3 regions of the Mesorhizobium sp. WSM4307 genome follow, and region 3 is predicted to be linked to each of the others. Evidence: predicted binding sites of a transcription regulator. Region 3 holds the regulator's gene; each other region holds the start of a gene.
The links. The regulator PhoB, encoded in region 3, activates phosphate uptake and scavenging genes when phosphate is short. The targets are predictions, from matches to a motif close to TGTCATNNANCTGTCAT.

Region 1 (6,259 bases), on a different contig from region 3:
GCTGGCGCCAAAGCTATCCGGTTCTATTGCCTCGACACCTACCGCCTGACGACCTTCGGTTCCTCCCAACCATAAAGCCAGTCGAGGTCGGCAGCGAGCTTCTCCGCCGGCCGCGTCGCCAGCACGAGGTTGCGGGCCAGCGCCACCGGGCCTCGGGCGTGCCAGGCAAGCCGGTTGAGCGCGCCACGCTTAAGGACCTTCTCCACGCGCGGTCGCCGGAGATTTTCCCAGATGGTGAGGCTTTGGCGCGGATCGGCGCGAAAGTCGGCGACCAGCGTGGCAAGCGTCGCGGCATCCTCGATTGCCATTGCCGCGCCCTGCGCGGCGAACGGCGTCATCGCATGCGCGGCATCGCCGATCAGCGCAATGCCGGTTGGCATTGTCCAGGGCTGCTTCTGCTCCACGGTGTGCAGCGGCCAGGTCAACCATGGGCCGGCCATTTCCACCAGCTTGACGAGTCCTGGCGCGGTGCCGCGCATGGCGGCAGACAGGATGCCGGGATCGGCACGGCCGGACCAGCCCTCGGCGATGCGCTCGCCTTTGGTGAAGGCGACGAGATTGAAGGCGTCGCCCTTGCTGACGGGATAGGCGACCATATGGAAACCCGGATGCAGGAAAGTCGTGACGCAATCGGCCGCGCCGATCGAGGCAAAGGCTTGCCCGGCGCTGCTGTCGGCCGCAACGGTGGTGCGCCAGGCCAGCTCTCCCGAAAAACGGCTTCTTGGCGATGCCATCCTTTTTGCATCGACAAGCGCGCGCACCGACGACCAGACGCCATCGGCGCCGACCAGCAAGGAGCCCCGTTCCTCTGCCGTCTTGCCGCCGATCTCGACGGTCGCCGTGACACCATGGCCGCCAGTCGCAATTTTTTCGACGCGCGCCCCGAGCGTGAGATGGACATCAGGCATCTCTGCCACACACGCCATCAGCGCAGTCTGCAGGTCGGCGCGATGGGCGACGAGATAGGGAGCGCCCCAGCGGCTTTCACCTGATTGTCCCAACGGCACGCGCGCCAATTGGCGTAACGTTCTGGCATCCCTCAGCACCACGGCCTCTGGCCGCACCGTCGCCGGCAGCAGCCGGTCGAGCACGCTGAGGTCACGCAGGATGCGTGTGGCGTTGGGAGAAAGTTGGAGGCCGGCGCCTACGGCTTCCAGGCGCGGTGCTTGCTCGAACACCTGCACGCGATAGCCGCGTTTGGCAAAAGCAAGTGCGGCAGTCAGCCCTGCGACGCCCGCTCCGGCGATGACGATTTGCCGGGAGCGCTGGTCGTCCATCAGGTCCGTCGGGAAAGATTCAAGCGGCCTGGTCGATGTAAAGGCAGCCTGCCGGCAGCGTTTCCGTTGCCTTCAGCTTCGGCGAATAGCGGTAAAGCGTCGAGCAATAGGGGCAGACTTTTTCATTGTCGTCGCCCATGTCGAGAAACACATGCGGGTGGTCGAAAGGCGGATTGGCGCCCGTGCACATGAATTCCTTGACCCCGATGTCGATCGCCGGATGGCCGGCATCGTTCTGGAAATGGGGAATGGAACCGCCTGCCATCGTCGTCTCCTTAACGCAGTCTCGCATGCATCTGGATCATAACAGGTCTCTTTGCAAGATCGATGAAATGAAACTGTCGCAAAACCCTGTCAGAGGATAAGTTGAGCCGGTTAAGCGTGTGACCGCGGATGCCAAGCGATTCCGCGACTGATCACGCTTCACGAAGGCATGTTTGAGCGTTCATCGTCGTCTGGCGGCGCTCCAAGGGAACGGTTGTGGGCAGGGACAATGAACGAACTGAAGCCGGTGCAGAGCGAATTCGTCAATGTCGAGGTGGCCAATTCAGAGGGCGGCAACCCGGATCGCTTCGTCAACCGTGAGTTTTCCTGGCTGCAATTCAATCGCCGCGTTCTCGAGGAATCGCTGAACACCCACCATCCGCTGCTGGAACGCGTCCGCTTCCTGTCGATCTCCGCCGCCAATCTCGATGAATTCTTCATGGTGCGTGTCGCCGGCCTCGCCGGCCAGGTGCGCGAAGGCATTACGCTGAAAAGCCCTGACGGCCGCACCCCCGAACAGCAGCTCGAACAGCTGCTGCGCGAGGTCGAGCGGCTGCAGGAAGACCAGCAGAAGAGCCTTTCGGCGCTTACCGTGCTGCTCAACAAGGAAGGCATTGAGAGCATCACGCGCGATGCGCTGACCAAGGACGAGAAGGTCTGGCTGGAAGAGCATTTCCAGGACCAGGTGTTTCCGGTGCTTACCCCGCTGTCGATCGACCCGGCGCATCCGTTCCCGTTCATTCCCAATCTCGGCTTCTCGATGGCGCTGCAGCTGCGCCACCGCAAGAATGGCGAGGAGATGAGCGCGCTCCTGCGTCTGCCGGTGGCGCTGAAGCGCTTCATCCGGCTTCCCGATCGCAAGCACCATGTCCGCTTCATCCCGCTTGAGGAGGCGGTCGGTCTCTATATCGGCAAGCTGTTTCCGGGTTATGAAGTCAAGGGTTCCGGCACATTCCGCATCATCCGCGACAGCGATATCGAGGTCGAGGAGGAATCGGAAGATCTGGTGCGCCTGTTCGAGACGGCGCTGAAGCGCCGCCGCCGCGGCTCGGTGATCCGCATCGAGTTCGACAGGCTGATGCCTGCTGAACTGCGCGATTTCGTGGCCGGTGAGCTCGGCGTCTCGTCCAGCCGCATCAGCGTGCTGACCGGTCCGCTGGCGCTCAGCCAGATCTCCGAGATCGTCTCCGTCCCCCGCGACGACCTGAAGTTCACCCCCTACAATCCGCGCTTTCCTGAGCGTATCCGCGAGCATGGCGGCGACTGCTTTGCCGCTATCCGCGAGAAGGACATCATCGTCCACCACCCCTACGAATCCTTCGACGTCGTTGTGCAGTTCCTGCGCCAGGCGATGGCCGATCCGGAAGTGGTGGCGATCAAGCAGACGCTTTACCGAACCTCCAACGACAGCCCGATCGTGCGCGCGCTGGTCGACGCGGCCGAAGCCGGCAAGTCGGTGACCGCGTTGGTCGAGCTTAAGGCGCGTTTCGACGAGGAGGCCAACATCCGCTGGGCGCGCGACCTCGAGCGCGCCGGCGTGCAGGTCGTGTTCGGGTTCCTCGAGTTGAAGACCCACGCGAAAATGTCGCTGGTGGTGCGGCGCGAGGATGGCAAGCTGCGCAACTACGTGCATCTGGGCACCGGCAACTACCATCCGGTCACCGCGCGCATCTACACCGACCTGTCCTTCTTCACCACCGATCCGACGATCGCCCGCGACGTCGCCCAGCTGTTCAATTTCATCACCGGTTATGCCGAGCCGACCGCCGAAATGCGGCTGGCTATCTCGCCATTCACGCTGCGCAACCGCATCCTGCAGCACATTTCCGACGAAGTCGCGCATGCGCTGGAGGGAAAGCCGGCGCGCATCTGGATGAAGATGAACGCGCTGGTCGACCCGATCATCATTGACGCGCTCTATGATGCCAGCCGCACCGGGGTCGAGATCGACCTCGTCGTGCGCGGCATATGCTGTCTGCGGCCGCAGGTGCCGGGCCTGTCGGAAAACATCAGGGTCAAGTCGATCGTCGGCCGCTTCCTTGAACACAGCCGTATCTATTGTTTTGGCAATGGCTATGGCCTGCCCTCGGACGAGGCGATCGTCTACATCTCCTCCGCCGACCTGATGCCGCGCAATCTCGACCGTCGCGTCGAGACCATGGTGCCGATCATCAATCCAACTGTGCATGAACAGGTTTTGGGCCAGATCATGCTGGGCAACATCATGGACAATCAGCAAAGTTTCGACGTATTGGCTGATGGAACCTCCCGGCGCGTGGTGCTGGAAGAGGGCGAGGAACCGTTCAACGCGCAGGAATATTTCATGACCAATCCGAGCCTGTCGGGACGGGGTGACGCGCTGAAGTCGCATGCGCCCAAGCGCATTGCGCAGTTCAAGCGCCGCAAGAAGAACGCTGCAGCGTCCACCTGATGCTGTCTGATTCCCAGGGCCGGCTGCAGGACCGCCGACCGCTATCCATCATCGACATCGGGTCGAATTCGATTCGCCTCGTCGTCTATGAAGGGCTGGCGCGCTCGCCGACCATGCTGTTCAACGAAAAGATGCTCGCCGGTCTTGGCCGCGGCATCGTTTCGACCGGAAAGCTCGACCCCGAGGCGGTGACCCGCTCGATGGAAGAGTTCCGCCGCTTTCGCGCGCTGTCCGATCAGGCTGGCGCCGAGCATATTTATGTCCTGGCCACCGCCGCGGCGCGCGAGGCGATCAACGGTCCGGATTTCATCCATCGCGCCGAAGAGGTCCTCAAGACCGAGATCCGCGTGATCAGCGGGCGCCAGGAGGCCTATTATTCGGCCCTCGGCGTCATCTCCGGTTTCCACCCGGCCAATGGCATCGCCGGCGATCTGGGCGGCGGCAGTCTCGAACTGGTCGACGTCAATGGCGAGGCGATCGGCGACGGCATCACGCTTCCGCTCGGTGGCCTGCGCCTGCAGGACATGGCGAAGAACTCGCTTGCCCAGGCACAGAAGATCGCGCGCGACGAACTGGCGCGCGCCAAGCTGTTGAAAGGCGGGCAGGGCCGGCCCTTCTACGCCGTCGGCGGCACCTGGCGAAACCTCGCCCGCCTGCACATGGAGATGACCAACTACCCGCTTGGCGTCATGCACCACTACGAGATGTCGGCCGACAGCGCGACGAATTTTCTCAAACAGGTGGCCAAAGCCGAGATCGAGAAGGTCAAGGGGATCGAGGGCGTCTCGAAGAACCGCCGCTCGCTGCTGCCCTATGGCGCCATAGTGCTGCAGGAGATCATGGCGGCGATGCAGCCGTCGAAGATCATCGTCTCGGCGCTCGGCGTGCGCGAAGGTTTTCTCTATTCGCTGCTCGACGAGGCCGAGCAGAAGGCCGATCCGTTGATCTCGGCGTCCGAGGAACTCGCCCGTTTGCGCTCGCGCTCGGTCACCCATGCGCATGAATTGGTCGACTGGACTGCCAAATCCTTCGCCGCCTTCGGTATCGACGAGACCGAGGACGAGGCGCGCTACCGCCACGCCGCCGCATTGCTGGCCGACATCGGCTGGCGCGCGCACCCGGAATATCGCGGCAGGCAATCGCTCAACATCATCGCGCACGCCTCTTTCTTCGGCGTCGACCATCCCGGCCGTGCCTTCCTGGCTTTGGCCAACGCCTATCGTCACGACGGCATCTTCAACGAATCCATCGCACCTGAAATCAAGGCGCTGGCTACGCCGCGCTATCTCGAGCGGGCTCGCGTGCTGGCGGCGATGATGCGGGTGGTCTACCTGCTGACGGCCTCGATGCCCGGCATCATGCCCAGGCTGAAATGGGAGCAACGCGCCAACGGCGTGCTGGCGCTGGTGCTGCCGGCATCGCTCTCAGATCTCTACGGCGAGCGGCCGGCCGGCCGCCTAGCGCAGCTGGCGCGGATCACCAACCGCAGGCTCGTGCTGGCCGTGGAGGGTGGACCGAGCGTGTCGGTCAAGTAGGGCGTTCTGCTGACCGAGGCTCAGGTTACGTCCGCACCGATAGCGAAACCGCGACCGTCGGCCGACCAAGCGCCGGCACCGGCCATCGCCAGCGCCAGGAAGCCGCCTGATATGGCAATGTCCTTCATCAGCATCTGCTGGTGAAGGAAGGCGAGTGTCGCATCGCCGGCCCCTTGGCCGTGATGGCCGATGAAGCCGGCAACGACGCAGAAGGCCGCCAAGAGCAGCGCCACGATCCGGGTCTGAAAGCCGATGAGGATCAGCAAGCCGGCGACCAACTCGAACAGGCCCGTGCCCCAGGCGGCGAGCGTCGGCAGCGGCAGGCCGAGGCCGGCAAAATAATCGGATGTGCCGGCAATGTTGGCGAGCGCCTGGAAGCCGGATGGTACGAACAGCACGGCAAACAGCAGTCGCGAAACCAGAAGCAATGCATCGCGGGTCATGGCCACCTCCCTTGCCGGCGCCCTTTTGGGCTCGAGCCGGCTGCCTCGAAGTCTACGCCTGTGAGGCCTCCGCCGAAACCGGACCGGCTATTCCGGACAACGAAAAAGCGGCGCGGAAAATTCCGCGCCGCTTCTGTCGAGGCCTGGGAGGGAGGTTCAGCCGCGCTTGGCGTCGATCGAATAGGCGCCGGCGCCCGATGAAGCCAGCAGCAGGAAGCCGCCGGTGATGGCGAGGTTCTTGAGGAACTGGATCATCTGCATCTGGTCGGCCCAGCCGGTATGGGCGACCAGCCCGGTGGCGACGGTGAA
Region 2 (6,259 bases), on a different contig from region 3:
GCGCCTGCAGATTGGCGACGCTGAGAAAGACCGGCTGGGCGATGCCGAAGACGATGACGAGACCGACCAGGCCGACGACGGATGCCCAGTCGGCCCAGAAGGAAGGATCCAGGAGGAGAGCCGACAGGGAGGGGCGGCTCTCCTCCGCCGCGCCCGCCGCCCATTCGGCGGGCGCGTTGTCCGTGGGATTGCTCACTTCAGCATCTCGCGGAAGGGATCGGGATAATCGCCGCCGGGACGCGGAAAGTTCTTCAGCGAGGCGTCGGCATTGTCCTTGTTGATCAGGAGCACGGGTGCGGGCACGTTGGCGGGCAGTTCCTTGCCCTTGGCGGCCAACGCACAGGCTTCGACACCCATGGCGCCGACGACATAGGGATATTGGGCGACGGTGGCCGTGAGTTCGCCTGCCGCGATCGATTTCAGCGCGTCGACGATGCCGTCGAGGCCGATCACCTTGACGTCCTTGCCCGAGGTCTGCACGGCGCGTTCGACGCCGAGCGCCATGATGTCGTTGGCGGCGAAGAAGCCGGCGAGATCGGGGTGCGCCGCGAGGATGTCGGTGGCGGCGGTCAACGCCTTCTCACGATCCCAGTCGGCGCTCACCATCACCGCCACCTCGAGCTTGCCTTCGACGGCCTGCTTGAAGCCTTTGATGCGGGCATTGGAGCCGACATCGCCGACGATGCCGGCGATCAGCGCCACCTTGGAGCCCTTCGGCACCCGCTTCAGCATTTCCTCGCCGGCCAGCGCGCCGGCGGCGACATTGTCGGTGCCGATATAGGTCGAGACGGCAAAGCCGGCCGCCTTGGCCTGTTCGGGGTCGATGGTCGAATCGATGTTGACGATCGGCTTCTTCTTCTGGGCGACCGGCACCAGCGCCTGGACGAGGTTGGAGACGCTGATCGGGTTGACCAGGTAGCAATCGAAGTCCTGCATGGCCATGGCGGTCAGACGGTCGGCCTGGCCGGTGGCGTCGCCCATATTGGCGGCGGCCTGGACGCTGACATTGACGCCACTGGCTTTGCCTTGCTCCTCGATGCCCTTCTGCATGGTCTGGAAGAAGGGGTTGTCGAGGCCCTTGACGATGGCCGCGACCTTGGCCGCGTCCTCGGCGTGGGCCGAGACAATGGTTGCCAGCAGGCCCGCGCCAAGCGTCAGGCCGTTGAAGATGCGCATTTTTTTCCTCCGCTTCTTGATTGTTGGATGTGTCTTGTCGGCAAGCCCACGAACGTCCGTGGCCGGTGCTGCGAGAGCCATGCTTGCATCGGCAACGCCGCGCGGCCCGCGGCCCGGCGAACGCCAAACGTCTCGCGGACGACGGACCCGGTCGGGACCTTTTCCATGCCAGGCATTTCTCCTCCCAGAGCGCTGACCTAGCCCCATCAGCATTTGCGCATGTTTGATAAAAAATTGACACGCGTCAAGATTTAAAATGGTGCGAAGCGGTTTTGGCTCGTTGGGCCGCTTTCGACAGATTTCCGGAATTGCCGGCTCGGCAGGGGCGGGGCTCTCACCAGGCTCTGTCGGCACCGCCGCCGGCCCGTTTGCCGCCAAGCGGCAATCCATGGGTGCTGCCGTCGCTGTCGCCGCCGAGCAACTGTCAGAAAAATACTGGAGATCAGACATACCAAAACGGCTTGCAAGCGTAAGCTAAAGCTCGCAGAAGTTGTGGAAAAGCATGCCGTTTGAGAAGGCTTTTACCGTCATCCAGCATGAAAGGGGGGAATCATGCCTGACCACAATGCCATGATCCGCACAGCCATCGGACGGCTGCTTTCCGAGAAGACCGGAGTCGCGGTCATTTCGATGAGAGAGAGTATCACCGAGTTGCTGGCATTGACCGGCGCGGCGCACACCATCGAAACCTTGCAGGACATGCTGCTGGAAATGGCCGAGGTGCGCGGCATGACGGTCGTGCTCGACGTTTAGAGCAGTTCACCGTTTCCCGGAAACGGCGAACTGCTCCAACCTTGTTTTGATGCAATTCCCCGGGAAAGCGCTACGCGCTTTCCCGGGCGGCAGCAGGTAGCCGTTCAGCCGCGACCGGGCCAACGCGTTCTGCCTTGCCCGCTGGTGCAAGCGTGCCATCACCGTAGATCATGCGGCCGGCGCGGAAGGTGGCGCGGACGCGTGGCACGGGATGGCGGTCGGCCACCACGAAATCGGCCAGAAGGCCGGGCTCGATGGCGCCGCGATCGGTGAGCCCCAGGGCGTTGGCCGGGTTGGCGCTTGTCAGCGCCGCCGCCGCCGCGAGGCCATTGCCTCGCAGCTCCGCCAGGCCGAGCACGGCCGGCAGGATGGACGCCGGATGGTAGTCGCTGGCCAGCATGTCGAGCAAGCCGGCCTCATAGGCCTGCCGGGCGGAAAGATTGCCGGAATAGGACTCGCCGCGCAGCGCGTTGGGCGCCCCCATGGCGGTATGCATGCCGAGCCTGCGGGCCTCCTGCGCCGCTTCCAGGGTCACCGGGAATTCGCTGAGCGCGGCGCCCAGGCCATGCACCAGTTCGACCTTTTCCAGCGTGTCGTCGTCATGCGAGGCGAGCACGATGCCGGCGGCCCGGGCTCGCGCCGACAGGTCCTGCAGGGCGTTCAGCACATCGCCTTGCCCTTCGCGGCCCGCCATGCGCTTGCCGACGACCTCGGAGGCCGCGGCAACCGACATGCCGCGCTCCTTGGCGATGCGGGCAATGTAGAGCTCGACGTCGCGGTATTGACCCTGTCCGGGCGTGTGGTCCATCAGCGAGATCAGGTGCAGCCTGCCGGCGTCCATCAGCTTCCGCAGCGTGGGAAGCGCCGGGGTGAAGGTCACTTCGAAGCGGGCATGGATGCGGTGGTCGACCAACAGATGGTCCTTCAACCCGGCAATGGTGCCGATGATTTCTGTCGTATGGTCTTCCGAGCGCAGCACGCCGCTGGTGACGCTGGCGCCGATGAAGGAGAGCGCGGCATAGGCGGTGGTGATGCCGCAGGAGGCGAGCTTCTTGTCGAGCTCGGCAATGCCGATCCGCATCGGCACATGCACGCCGATGCGCGGCTCGACTTCCCTCTCCACCATGTCGCCATGCATGTCGATGAAGCCGGGCAGCAGCAGGCGGCCGCCGCCCTCGATGTCGGCGTGCCCGACAGGCTTCTCGCGAATCTCGGCGATCCGGCCGTTCTCGATCCTGACGGCGCCGTTGGGGATGACGCGGTCGCGCAGGACAATTTCGAATTCACTCAGCCACATGTCATGTCTCTTGCAAGGCAGCGATTTCAAGGTGGATTGCGCGGGCGACAAGGTCGGCGACATCGTTGGGATGATGAAGACGCCGATCATGGCGACGATGCGCCGGCTTGCCGACGCCTCGATCACGATCTCTCCAGGACATGTTTTCTAGTTCACTCGAATGCCGGTTTCCATTTGATTTTTATGACATTTTCATGAAAGCCGGCCTTGCCGGAGCCACTAATTCAGCCGGTACGTGATCGTTCCGACAGCCATTCGGCGGTTTGCCGGCTGGCCTGTTCGGCGGAAAGCTCAGGGATCAGCCCTTGCAGCAGGCCGTGCAGGAAGATCCCCGCAAAGCAGTCGCCGGCGCCGATCGTGTCGGGCACGGAGACCTGCTTCAGCGGCGTGACGTGATTGAGCGCCTTGCCGTCATAGAGCGAGATCGGCCCCATTCCATCGGTCAGCACCAGCGTCCTCAGGCGAGGCCCGGCAATCCTTGATGCCCGCTCCCAGATCGCGTGCGTGTTCTCGCCGGGAAAGTCGGCGCGCGATCCGATGACGATGTCGGCCGGGCGGTGCGAGGTGCTGCGCAGCGGAAACTGCGAGACCACTAGCGGGATCGTCCGCAGCGAGGCAACAAGACCGTCGTCGAGCACCAGGGCGTTGAGATAGGCGGCGTCGCCACTGACAGGCTCCGGTGCGGCGAAGAGAGGGCGCAGCTGGCCGCTGGTGTTCAAAATGGTGCGCTCGCCGTTCGGCTCGAGCAGGATTTCGGTGAACCGGGTTTCGCCGGCCCACATGGTGACGTAGCCGGTGTCGATGCCGCTCGCCCGCAATTCGGCGAGTGCCGCCCGGCCATGGCCGTCGTCCATCAGATTGCTGATCAGCCGGACATCATTGCCGAGCTTCGCCAACCGGGTGCCGGTGTGGAAGCCGCCGCCGCCAAGCCTGACAACACGATCGGAATAGGTGAGGCGCGCGCCCGAGGCGAGGGGCGAAGACAGCGACCAGACCTGGTCGTGATTGACGTGGCCGACAACGATGACTCTGCTCATGATCCCCTGCGTTCGGTCTTCGGTCGCCAGGCCTGGCGCCAGTGCATCGGCGATGAGGCCGCACGGGCATGCTCTTGGCGCACTATGACCGGGGTCGGCGTCACCGTCGACAAGCGCGTCTTCGTCAAGCGTTCCGGCGTCGGCACGGACGGAGACACCGTCCACGCCATGGCCTTGCGCCTGCCCGACGAACCGCTCAGGGCTTCCCAGAACCGCGATGAGGCGGAAAGCGGCCGGGAGGCGAAGGTCGCCTCTCAGCCAAACACAGCCAACAATTCACGCAGGCATTCCCGGATGCCCGCGCCGCCTGCTTACCCGCGCTTCTCAATCACGGCGTAAAGCACGTTGCGGTTCTCGCCGAAGAACACCTTGGCCTCTACCGCGTTGCGGTCGACGCTGGCGTTGACGATGTTCCACATGTCGACCTCCGAGCGCAGCAGCAGCACCCAGTCCATGAAGGTTTCGCGGTAGCCGGCGTCAGGGGTGCCCTCGGCGTAGTTGGCGAACAGGAATGTGCCGTTCGGCTTCAGCATCTGCAGGCAGGTCTTGGTGAGTTTCACGGCGACATTGTGCTGGAGGTAATCGTAGAGGCCCGAGGCGTAGATGAGATCGAACTTGCCGAGCTTGTGGCCCCGCGTCAGCACGGTCCGCACCGAGCCGTCGACGGCCTCGACCGCGGTGCCCTGGAAGTCGCGTGCGATCAGCCCCACGCTCTGCGGATCCTGGTCGAGCGCAACCCAGCGCTTGAGACGGCCCTCGGCCAGAGCGACGGAGCGATTGGCCTCGCGCAGATGGCCGGCGGCGATGGCCAGAACCTCGGTTTCGGGTCCGTTCTTGGCCGCCGCCTCGTCGACATAGCGGGTCAGGAGATCGCGCCGTTCGCGTGCCGCCACGCATGACGGAACGTTCTGGGTATGGCTGTAGAGCGCCTTGCCGATCTCCGAGGCGTTGGCCACACTCTCGGCAACATGCGGGGCGCAATAGATGTAGTCGAGCAGCTGCGCGTCGCCGGAATAGCCCCTGGGCTTGGTGAAGGACCAGTTCGTCAGCGGATCCTCCAGAAAATACTTCAGGATCGGGTGGTTCTGGGCCACCGGTATCAAGGCCTGCCAGACGTCGGGATGCACCTTGGCCCGCAGCGCGCTGAGCAGCGACAGAAGCCGGCGTACGATCTCGGCGGGATATTTCTGCTGCTCGATCTGCTGCTGTGTGGCGTGGAGGATGAGCGCCAGTTCCGCACGTGCGGTTTCGAACTCTTCGCCGTGATGCTCGAGCTTACCCCGGGGCAGGCTGCCGGCGATAATCTCTGCGGTAATCAGGCTTTGCCCATCGAACACGGTTTGCACACCAGGACTCCTTGGTTAACAGTCAGTTAACTTATTGCGTAGAATGCTCCATTTGCCAACGGCGCTTCGGGCGCATTTTATTGTTATGATTAATTTCCCGCTAACCATCTCAGTTTATTAGCGATATTGCGGATAAGATTCTGGGTCCGAGTTAACGCAAACTTGTCTGGCGCCATCGCATTTTACCGCGTGGCGATCGTGTCGCGTCCCAAGGAGTCGTCCTGCGTGGGGGCAGAAGCTGGAAGAGAGTTCGGAGCGCAAAATCCCCCAACCCGGGGATTTGTGAGCGAACGCGCGTCGTCCAGATCGGCCGATACGGTGGATGTGGAACCGTATGATCCGCGCCAGGAACTGGGGGTGGCGGAACTGCGCATCCTCTACCGCGCCGAAGCCCTGGCGAAGCGAAGGAAAGACGCCAGGCCTGGGCTCTGGATCGCCGTCGTCATCTATGTGCTGTTTTCGGTGTCGGACCTGCTGCTGATACCCGACGTGGCGGCCTACACGATCACGGCGCGCTTCGCGGTCGGATTGACCGCTCTGCTGACCCTGGAAACACAGCTTCGCCGGGGCGTGGCGACGGAGTGGCTCGACGTGACCTGCGCCGCGGCGATCATCTTCGGCTATGTCGGCTGGTTGTTCCCGGCATCCCT
Region 3 (6,259 bases):
CTACGGCCAGTCGAAGGCGCTGAAGGACATCACGCTGTCGCTGCCCGAGCGCAGCGTCACCGCCTTCATCGGCCCGTCGGGTTGCGGAAAGTCGACGCTGCTGCGCGTCTTCAACCGCATCTACGAGCTTTATCCCAAGCAGACCGCCGAGGGCCAGGTGCTGCTCGACGGCCAGAACGTTCTCGACCGCTCGCAGGACCTCAACCTGCTGCGCACCAAGATCGGCATGGTGTTCCAGAAGCCGACGCCGTTCCCGATGTCGATCTACGAGAACATCGCTTTCGGCGTCAGGCTCTACGAGAAGATCAGCAAGGCCGAGATGGACGGCCGCGTCGAGCAGGCGCTCAAGCGCGCGGCACTGTGGACCGAGGTCAAGGACAAGCTCAATGCTAGCGGCCTCAGCCTGTCGGGCGGCCAGCAGCAGCGGCTGTGCATCGCCCGCACCGTGGCGGTGAAGCCAGAAGTCATCCTGCTCGACGAGCCTGCCTCGGCGCTCGACCCGCTGTCGACCGCCAAGATCGAGGAGCTGATCGACGAGCTGCAGGCCGACTATACGATCGTCATCGTCACCCACAACATGCAGCAGGCGGCGCGCGTCTCGAAGCAGACCGCCTTCATGTATCTGGGCGAACTGGTCGAATTCGACCGCACCGAGAAGATCTTCACGTCGCCCCGCGAGAAGCGCACGCAAGACTACATAACCGGCCGCTTCGGCTGATCGCACGCATACGAGGACCAGGATCATGGCCGAACACACAGTCGCAGCCTTCGACGAGGATCTCGGACAGATCAGCAGGCTGATCAGCGACATGGGCGATCTCGCCGGCTCGATGGTCGGCGGCGCCACCAAGGCGCTGCTGAACTCCGACAATGCGCTCGCCCAGCGCGTCGTCTCCGACGACGCCATCATGGATGCGCGCCAGCGCGAACTCGACGACCGCGCCATCACGCTGATCGCCAAGCGCCAGCCGATGGCCGACGATCTGCGCCATGTCGTCGGCTCGATCCGCATGGCCGGCGACCTCGAACGCATTGGCGACCTTGCCAAGAACATCGCCAAGCGCGTCGGTACTGTCGGCCTCAGCGCCACGCCGCGCGACCTGTCGCATTCCATCGACGCCATGGCGCAGCTGGTGCTGATCCAGGTGCAGGGCGTCATCGAGGAGTATGCGGCGCGCGATGCCGCGGCACTGGCGAAGCTGCGCGCCGACGATGAGCGCATCGACGTCAAATACACCTCCGTCTTCCGCGAACTGCTGACCTATATGATGGAAGATCCGCGCAACATCACGGCTTGCACGCATCTGTTGTTCTGCGCCAAGAATCTCGAACGCATCGGCGACCACGTGACCAATATCGCCGAGAATGCGTACTATGTCCTGACCGGCACGCAGCTGCCCGCCAACCGTCCAAAACAGGACGAGACGGCGATGTCGGCGCCGGCGGCCTGAGCGCAGGGGTAACCAACCGATGATCGCACCACGCATCATGGTGGTGGAGGACGAGGAGCCGCTCGGCGTGCTCCTCCGCTACAATCTGGAATCGGAGGGTTACCAGGTCGAGGTGGTGACACGCGGCGACGAAGCCGAAATCCGCCTGCAGGAGAACGTGCCCGACCTGCTCGTGCTCGACTGGATGGTGCCGGCGGTATCCGGCATCGAACTCTGCCGGCGATTGCGGATGCGGCCCGAGACCGAGCGGCTGCCGATCATCATGCTGACCGCGCGGGGCGAGGAAAGCGACCGTGTACGCGGGCTTTCCACCGGCGCCGACGACTATCTGGTCAAGCCGTTCTCGACGCCGGAATTCATGGCCCGCATCAAGGCGCTGCTGCGCCGCGCCAAGCCGGAAGTGCTGTCCAGCGTGCTCAAGGTCGGCGATATCGTGCTCGACCGTGAATCGCACCGGGTCTACCGCAAGAAGAGCGAGATCCGGCTCGGGCCGACCGAATTCCGCCTGCTCGAATTCATGATGCGCCATCCTGGCCGCGTGTTCTCGCGCAGCCAGCTGCTCGACAATGTCTGGGGCGAGACGATCTACATCGACGAGCGTACCGTGGACGTGCATGTCGGCCGGTTGCGCAAGGCGGTCAACAATGGTCGCATGCCGGATGTCATCCGTACCATTCGTGGGGCGGGCTACGCGATCCGGGAAGACTAGAGCTTGCCTCATCCCGATAAAATCGGGATGAGGCTCCAAGATCGAAACTCCAATCAGCAGGTAGTCGCCAATGCCGTGAAGAGGGTGATCAGCGGACTTCGACTTCTCCCAACAGATGTTGCCGCCTCATCTCCTCTTCGACCCATACAGCAACGCGCTGGAGCTTTGAATGTTTGATGTCTCGAATGATCAGCTGCGTAGTGGCCGCGTCGACCTCGCCGATAATAATTTCGCCCCAGCCGTTGGTTCGCAGGAAGCGGTAGACGTCCTCGCCGAAGTTGCGAACACGATGGACGAGGCCGTAAAACTCGGCCTGATCTATGTTGAAGTTGATCACCAACGAACGGGACATCAGCAGATCATACAGGCAGACACATTGCCAATTGATGTCGCAACGGGCCGAACGCGGTCGTTCAGAATGATCGAGTTTCGCCCTGACCGTCAGGCAACGTTCTTTCCGGCACCCGTTCTTGCCTGCACGCCCGGCGCGAAAATCTCCTGGTCGACGAAGGTCAGCGCGCGCATGGCGCAACCTTCGCGGATCAGCGGCAGTTCGTTCGGTTCGGTGTCGAAGGAGATCGATTCCGAGTGCTGACCACCGGCGGTCTGGGCGATCGCCTCGCGCAATGCCGGCTCGATCAGATCGAAGGCGGCGGCGCTGACGCCGACCATGGCAACGGGCGCCGGATCGATCAGCGCGAACAGGCTGCCGAGGCCGTAACCCAGTGCCTCGCCGGCCTTGCGATAGGCTTCGCGCTCGGGCCCGTCCCGTTCCCGTGCCGTCGCGGCCAGCGCCCGCATCTGCGCGTCGCTGACATCGGCCACCGGCTCGGTGTCCTCGCCGAGCTGCCTGGCATTGCGCCAGATGGCGTAATTGCCGGCATAGGCCTCGACACAGCCGCGCCGCCCGCAGCGGCAGAGCGCGCCGCCGGGCCGATGGATCATGTGGCCGAACTCGCCGCCCGAGGAATGGGTGCCGGTGAACAGCTCGCCCTTCAGCACCAGCCCCATGCCGATGCCGTGCGAAAGCAGGATGGCGATGAAGTCGTCGCGGTAGCGCTCGGGATCGCGCCTGCGCAGCGCCACCGCCATCATGTTGCAGTCGTTTTCCATGGTGGCGGGGATGCCGAACTCGGCTTCGAGTATGTCGGCGAAGGCGATGTCGGTCTGCGGCGTGATCGGCGACCACAGCATCGCCCGGGCCTCGGTATCGGTGATGCCCTGGATCGCCAACGCGATGCGGGCGACGCTGCGCACGTCAATGTCGGGATCCTCGAGGCGCCGCCTTACGATGGCCACGCATTCGCCGATCAGCGCCTCGCGCGACATGGTCAGCGTGTCCAGCCGGCGCTGTTCTTCCGATATCACCTGGCCGGCATAGTCGATGACTGCGACCGACAGGAAATTCAGCGACAGCACCACGGTCATCACAGCCGCGGCCTCCGGAGTGAGGCCGAGGCCGACCTGCGGCCTGCCGCGTTTCAGCGCGCCGGCCTCGCTCGGCTTGCCCTCGGCCAGGATGCCTTCGCCGATCAGGTCTGAGGAAATCGCCGATATGGTCGAATGGCTGAGGCCGGTGGTCGCGGCGATCTCGGTGCGTGAGGGCCGGCCAGCCTGGCGCACGGCCGCGATCACCATCGCGCGGTTGCGCCGGCGCAGATCGTCGTGGCGGATTCCGACCGACATGTTTTTTCACATCCTCCCGGTCGCCGCGGTTCTTCCGGCCTCCCTCGAACGCTGCCGGCGACACGGTCAAATACTGGCAGAAGCGGCCGGTGCTGTCATTTATTTATTGCGAAGCTCGAAAAAAATTCAGAGGGACATCAAAATCCATCAGAATCGTTGTTGACAGCGTTCCGGTGTTGGATCAGTGTTTTTTCGAGGCTCGAAAAAATAGGGCCTCTGTGCCGGCCTTAGGGCCAGTTTGGTCGCGCCATACGCGGCGCAGGGAGGAATATCATGAAGAGATTCACGGCCGCCATCCTGGCGGGTGTCGCCATGTCGCTGACGCTTGCGTCGGTCGCGCAGGCGAAAGACAAGGTCATCGGCGTTTCGTGGTCCAACTTCCAGGAAGAGCGCTGGAAGACCGACGAGGCCGCCATGAAGAAGGCGATTGAGGCCGCCGGCGACAAGTACATTTCCGCCGACGCGCAGTCCAATCCCGGCAAGCAGCTTACCGATGTCGAGAGCCTGATCTCGCAGGGCGCCAATTCGCTGATCATCCTGGCCCAGGATGCCTCGGCCATCGGCCCGGCCGTGCAGAAAGCGCTGGACGAAGGCATTCCGGTCGTCGGCTATGACCGCCTGATCGAGAACAAGGACGTCTTCTACCTGACCTTCGACAACAAGGAAGTCGGGCGTTTGCAGGCCAGCGCGGTGTTCAAGGCCAAGCCGGAAGGCAACTATGTCTTCATCAAGGGCTCGGGCGCCGATCCGAATGCCGACTTCCTGTTCGCAGGCTCGATGGAAGTGCTTAAGGCCGCCATCGACAGCGGCAAGATCAAGAATGTCGGCGAGGCCTATACCGACGGCTGGCTGCCTGCCAACGCCCAGAAGAACATGGAGCAGTTCCTGACCGCCAACGACAACAAGGTCGACGCGGTCGTCGCGGCCAATGACGGCACCGCCGGCGGCGTCGTCGCGGCGCTGACGGCGCAGGGGCTTGCTGGCACCGTGCCGGTCTCGGGGCAGGACGGCGACCATGCCGCGCTGAACCGTATCGCGCTCGGCACCCAGACCGTGTCGGTGTGGAAGGACGCGCGCGAACTCGGCAAGAACGCCGCCGAGATCGCCTCGCAGCTGGCCGACGGCAAGAAGATGACCGATATCGCCGGTGTGAAGGACTTCACGACGCCTGGCGGCAACACCGTCAAGTCGCTGTTCCTGACCCCGGTCGCCATCACCAAGGACAATCTCAACGTCGTCATCGATGCCGGCTGGATCAAGAAGGACGAAGTCTGCGCGGGCGTTGCCGCCGGCAGCGTCGCCGCCTGCAACTAAACGGCGCAATACCGTTCGATATCGACGCCGCGGCCCAAAAGCCGCGGCGTTTCTCAAGGGGCTTCCCGCTTCAAATGACCGCGGAAAGCAAATAGCATCCATGTTCGGTACCCGCGCCAGACGGTAAACCGGTGGGAGGACAGCATGACCGACACGACCTCTAATCAACCGGTCGGCAGCACGGCAGCAGACAGGGCGCGTGCATCCGAACTCAGCGCCGTCGGACGGTTCCTCAAGGCTACCGAGCTCGATACGCGCATGCTCGGCATGATCGGCGCGCTGCTGGTCATCTGGGTCGGCATCCACATATTGTCGGGCGGGCTTTTCCTGACGCCGCGCAATCTGTGGAACCTGTCGGTGCAGACCTCGTCGGTCGCGATCATGGCGACAGGCATGGTGCTGGTTATCGTCATGCGCAACATCGACCTCTCGGTCGGATCCGTCGAAGGTGTGATCGGCATGATCATGGGCGTGGCGCAGGCCGAATTCCTGATCCGCGTCGTCGGTTTCCAGCTTGGAAACCCCTGGCTCTGGATCATCGCGCTGGCGGCCGGCGTGGCGCTTGGTCTGCTGATCGGCGCGTTCCAGGGCTTCATCATCGCCTATATGGAGGTCCCGGCCTTCATCGTGACGCTGGGCGGCCTGCTGGTCTGGCGCGGCATGGCATGGCTGATCACCAGCGGGCGCACGGTCGCGCCGCTCGACACGACCTTCCAGCTGATGGGCGGCGGACCACGCGGCTCGATCGGCGCCACCGCCAGCTGGATCGTCGGTGTCGTCGCCTGTGTGGCGGTCGCCTTCATGCTGCTCAACGGCAGGTCGCAGCGCAAGCGGTTCCACTTTCCGCTGCGCCCCGTTTGGGCCGAGACCTTGCTTGGCGTGGTTGCCTGCGCCGCTATCCTTGGCGCCGTCTGGATCGCCAATTCCTATCCATGGCCGATCGGCATCGTGCGCCAGTACGCCCAGCAGAACGGCATTACCGTTCCCGAAGGCGGGCTGTACATCGCGCATGGCATTGCCATACCGGTGCTGATGGCGGTGGCCGTGGGCATCATCATGACCTTCATCACCAAGCGCACGCGTTTCGGCCGTTATGTTT

Region 1: the regulator PhoB is predicted to act here: its motif matches at 1,606-1,622, upstream of FJV83_RS04810 (RNA degradosome polyphosphate kinase).
Region 2: the regulator PhoB is predicted to act here: its motif matches at 3,410-3,426, upstream of FJV83_RS09805 (alpha-D-ribose 1-methylphosphonate 5-triphosphate diphosphatase).

The regions. Positions count from the first base shown of each region.
Region 1 covers NZ_VFTB01000002.1:244,651-250,909, forward strand. Annotated here, with positions in the region: gene FJV83_RS04800 (FAD-dependent monooxygenase) at 39-1,277, opposite strand; gene FJV83_RS04805 (zinc-finger domain-containing protein) at 1,297-1,542, opposite strand; gene FJV83_RS04810 (RNA degradosome polyphosphate kinase) at 1,771-3,972, shown strand; gene ppx (exopolyphosphatase) at 3,972-5,507, shown strand; gene FJV83_RS04820 (DoxX family protein) at 5,528-5,950, opposite strand; gene FJV83_RS04825 (DoxX family protein) at 6,107-6,259, opposite strand, start outside.
Region 2 covers NZ_VFTB01000003.1:585,097-591,355, forward strand. Annotated here, with positions in the region: gene FJV83_RS09790 (ABC transporter permease) at 1-196, opposite strand, end outside; gene FJV83_RS09795 (substrate-binding domain-containing protein) at 193-1,176, opposite strand; gene FJV83_RS09800 (hypothetical protein) at 1,729-1,929, shown strand; gene FJV83_RS09805 (alpha-D-ribose 1-methylphosphonate 5-triphosphate diphosphatase) at 2,000-3,226, opposite strand; gene FJV83_RS09810 (PfkB family carbohydrate kinase) at 3,451-4,263, opposite strand; gene FJV83_RS09815 (hypothetical protein) at 4,348-4,602, shown strand; gene FJV83_RS09820 (class I SAM-dependent methyltransferase) at 4,575-5,609, opposite strand; gene FJV83_RS09825 (EAL domain-containing protein) at 5,928-6,259, shown strand, end outside.
Region 3 covers NZ_VFTB01000010.1:104,979-111,237, forward strand. Annotated here, with positions in the region: gene pstB (phosphate ABC transporter ATP-binding protein PstB) at 1-718, shown strand, start outside; gene phoU (phosphate signaling complex protein PhoU) at 744-1,451, shown strand; gene phoB (phosphate regulon transcriptional regulator PhoB) at 1,471-2,160, shown strand; gene FJV83_RS24295 (hypothetical protein) at 2,249-2,512, opposite strand; gene FJV83_RS24300 (ROK family protein) at 2,602-3,846, opposite strand; gene xylF (D-xylose ABC transporter substrate-binding protein) at 4,120-5,160, shown strand; gene FJV83_RS24310 (sugar ABC transporter permease) at 5,305-6,259, shown strand, end outside.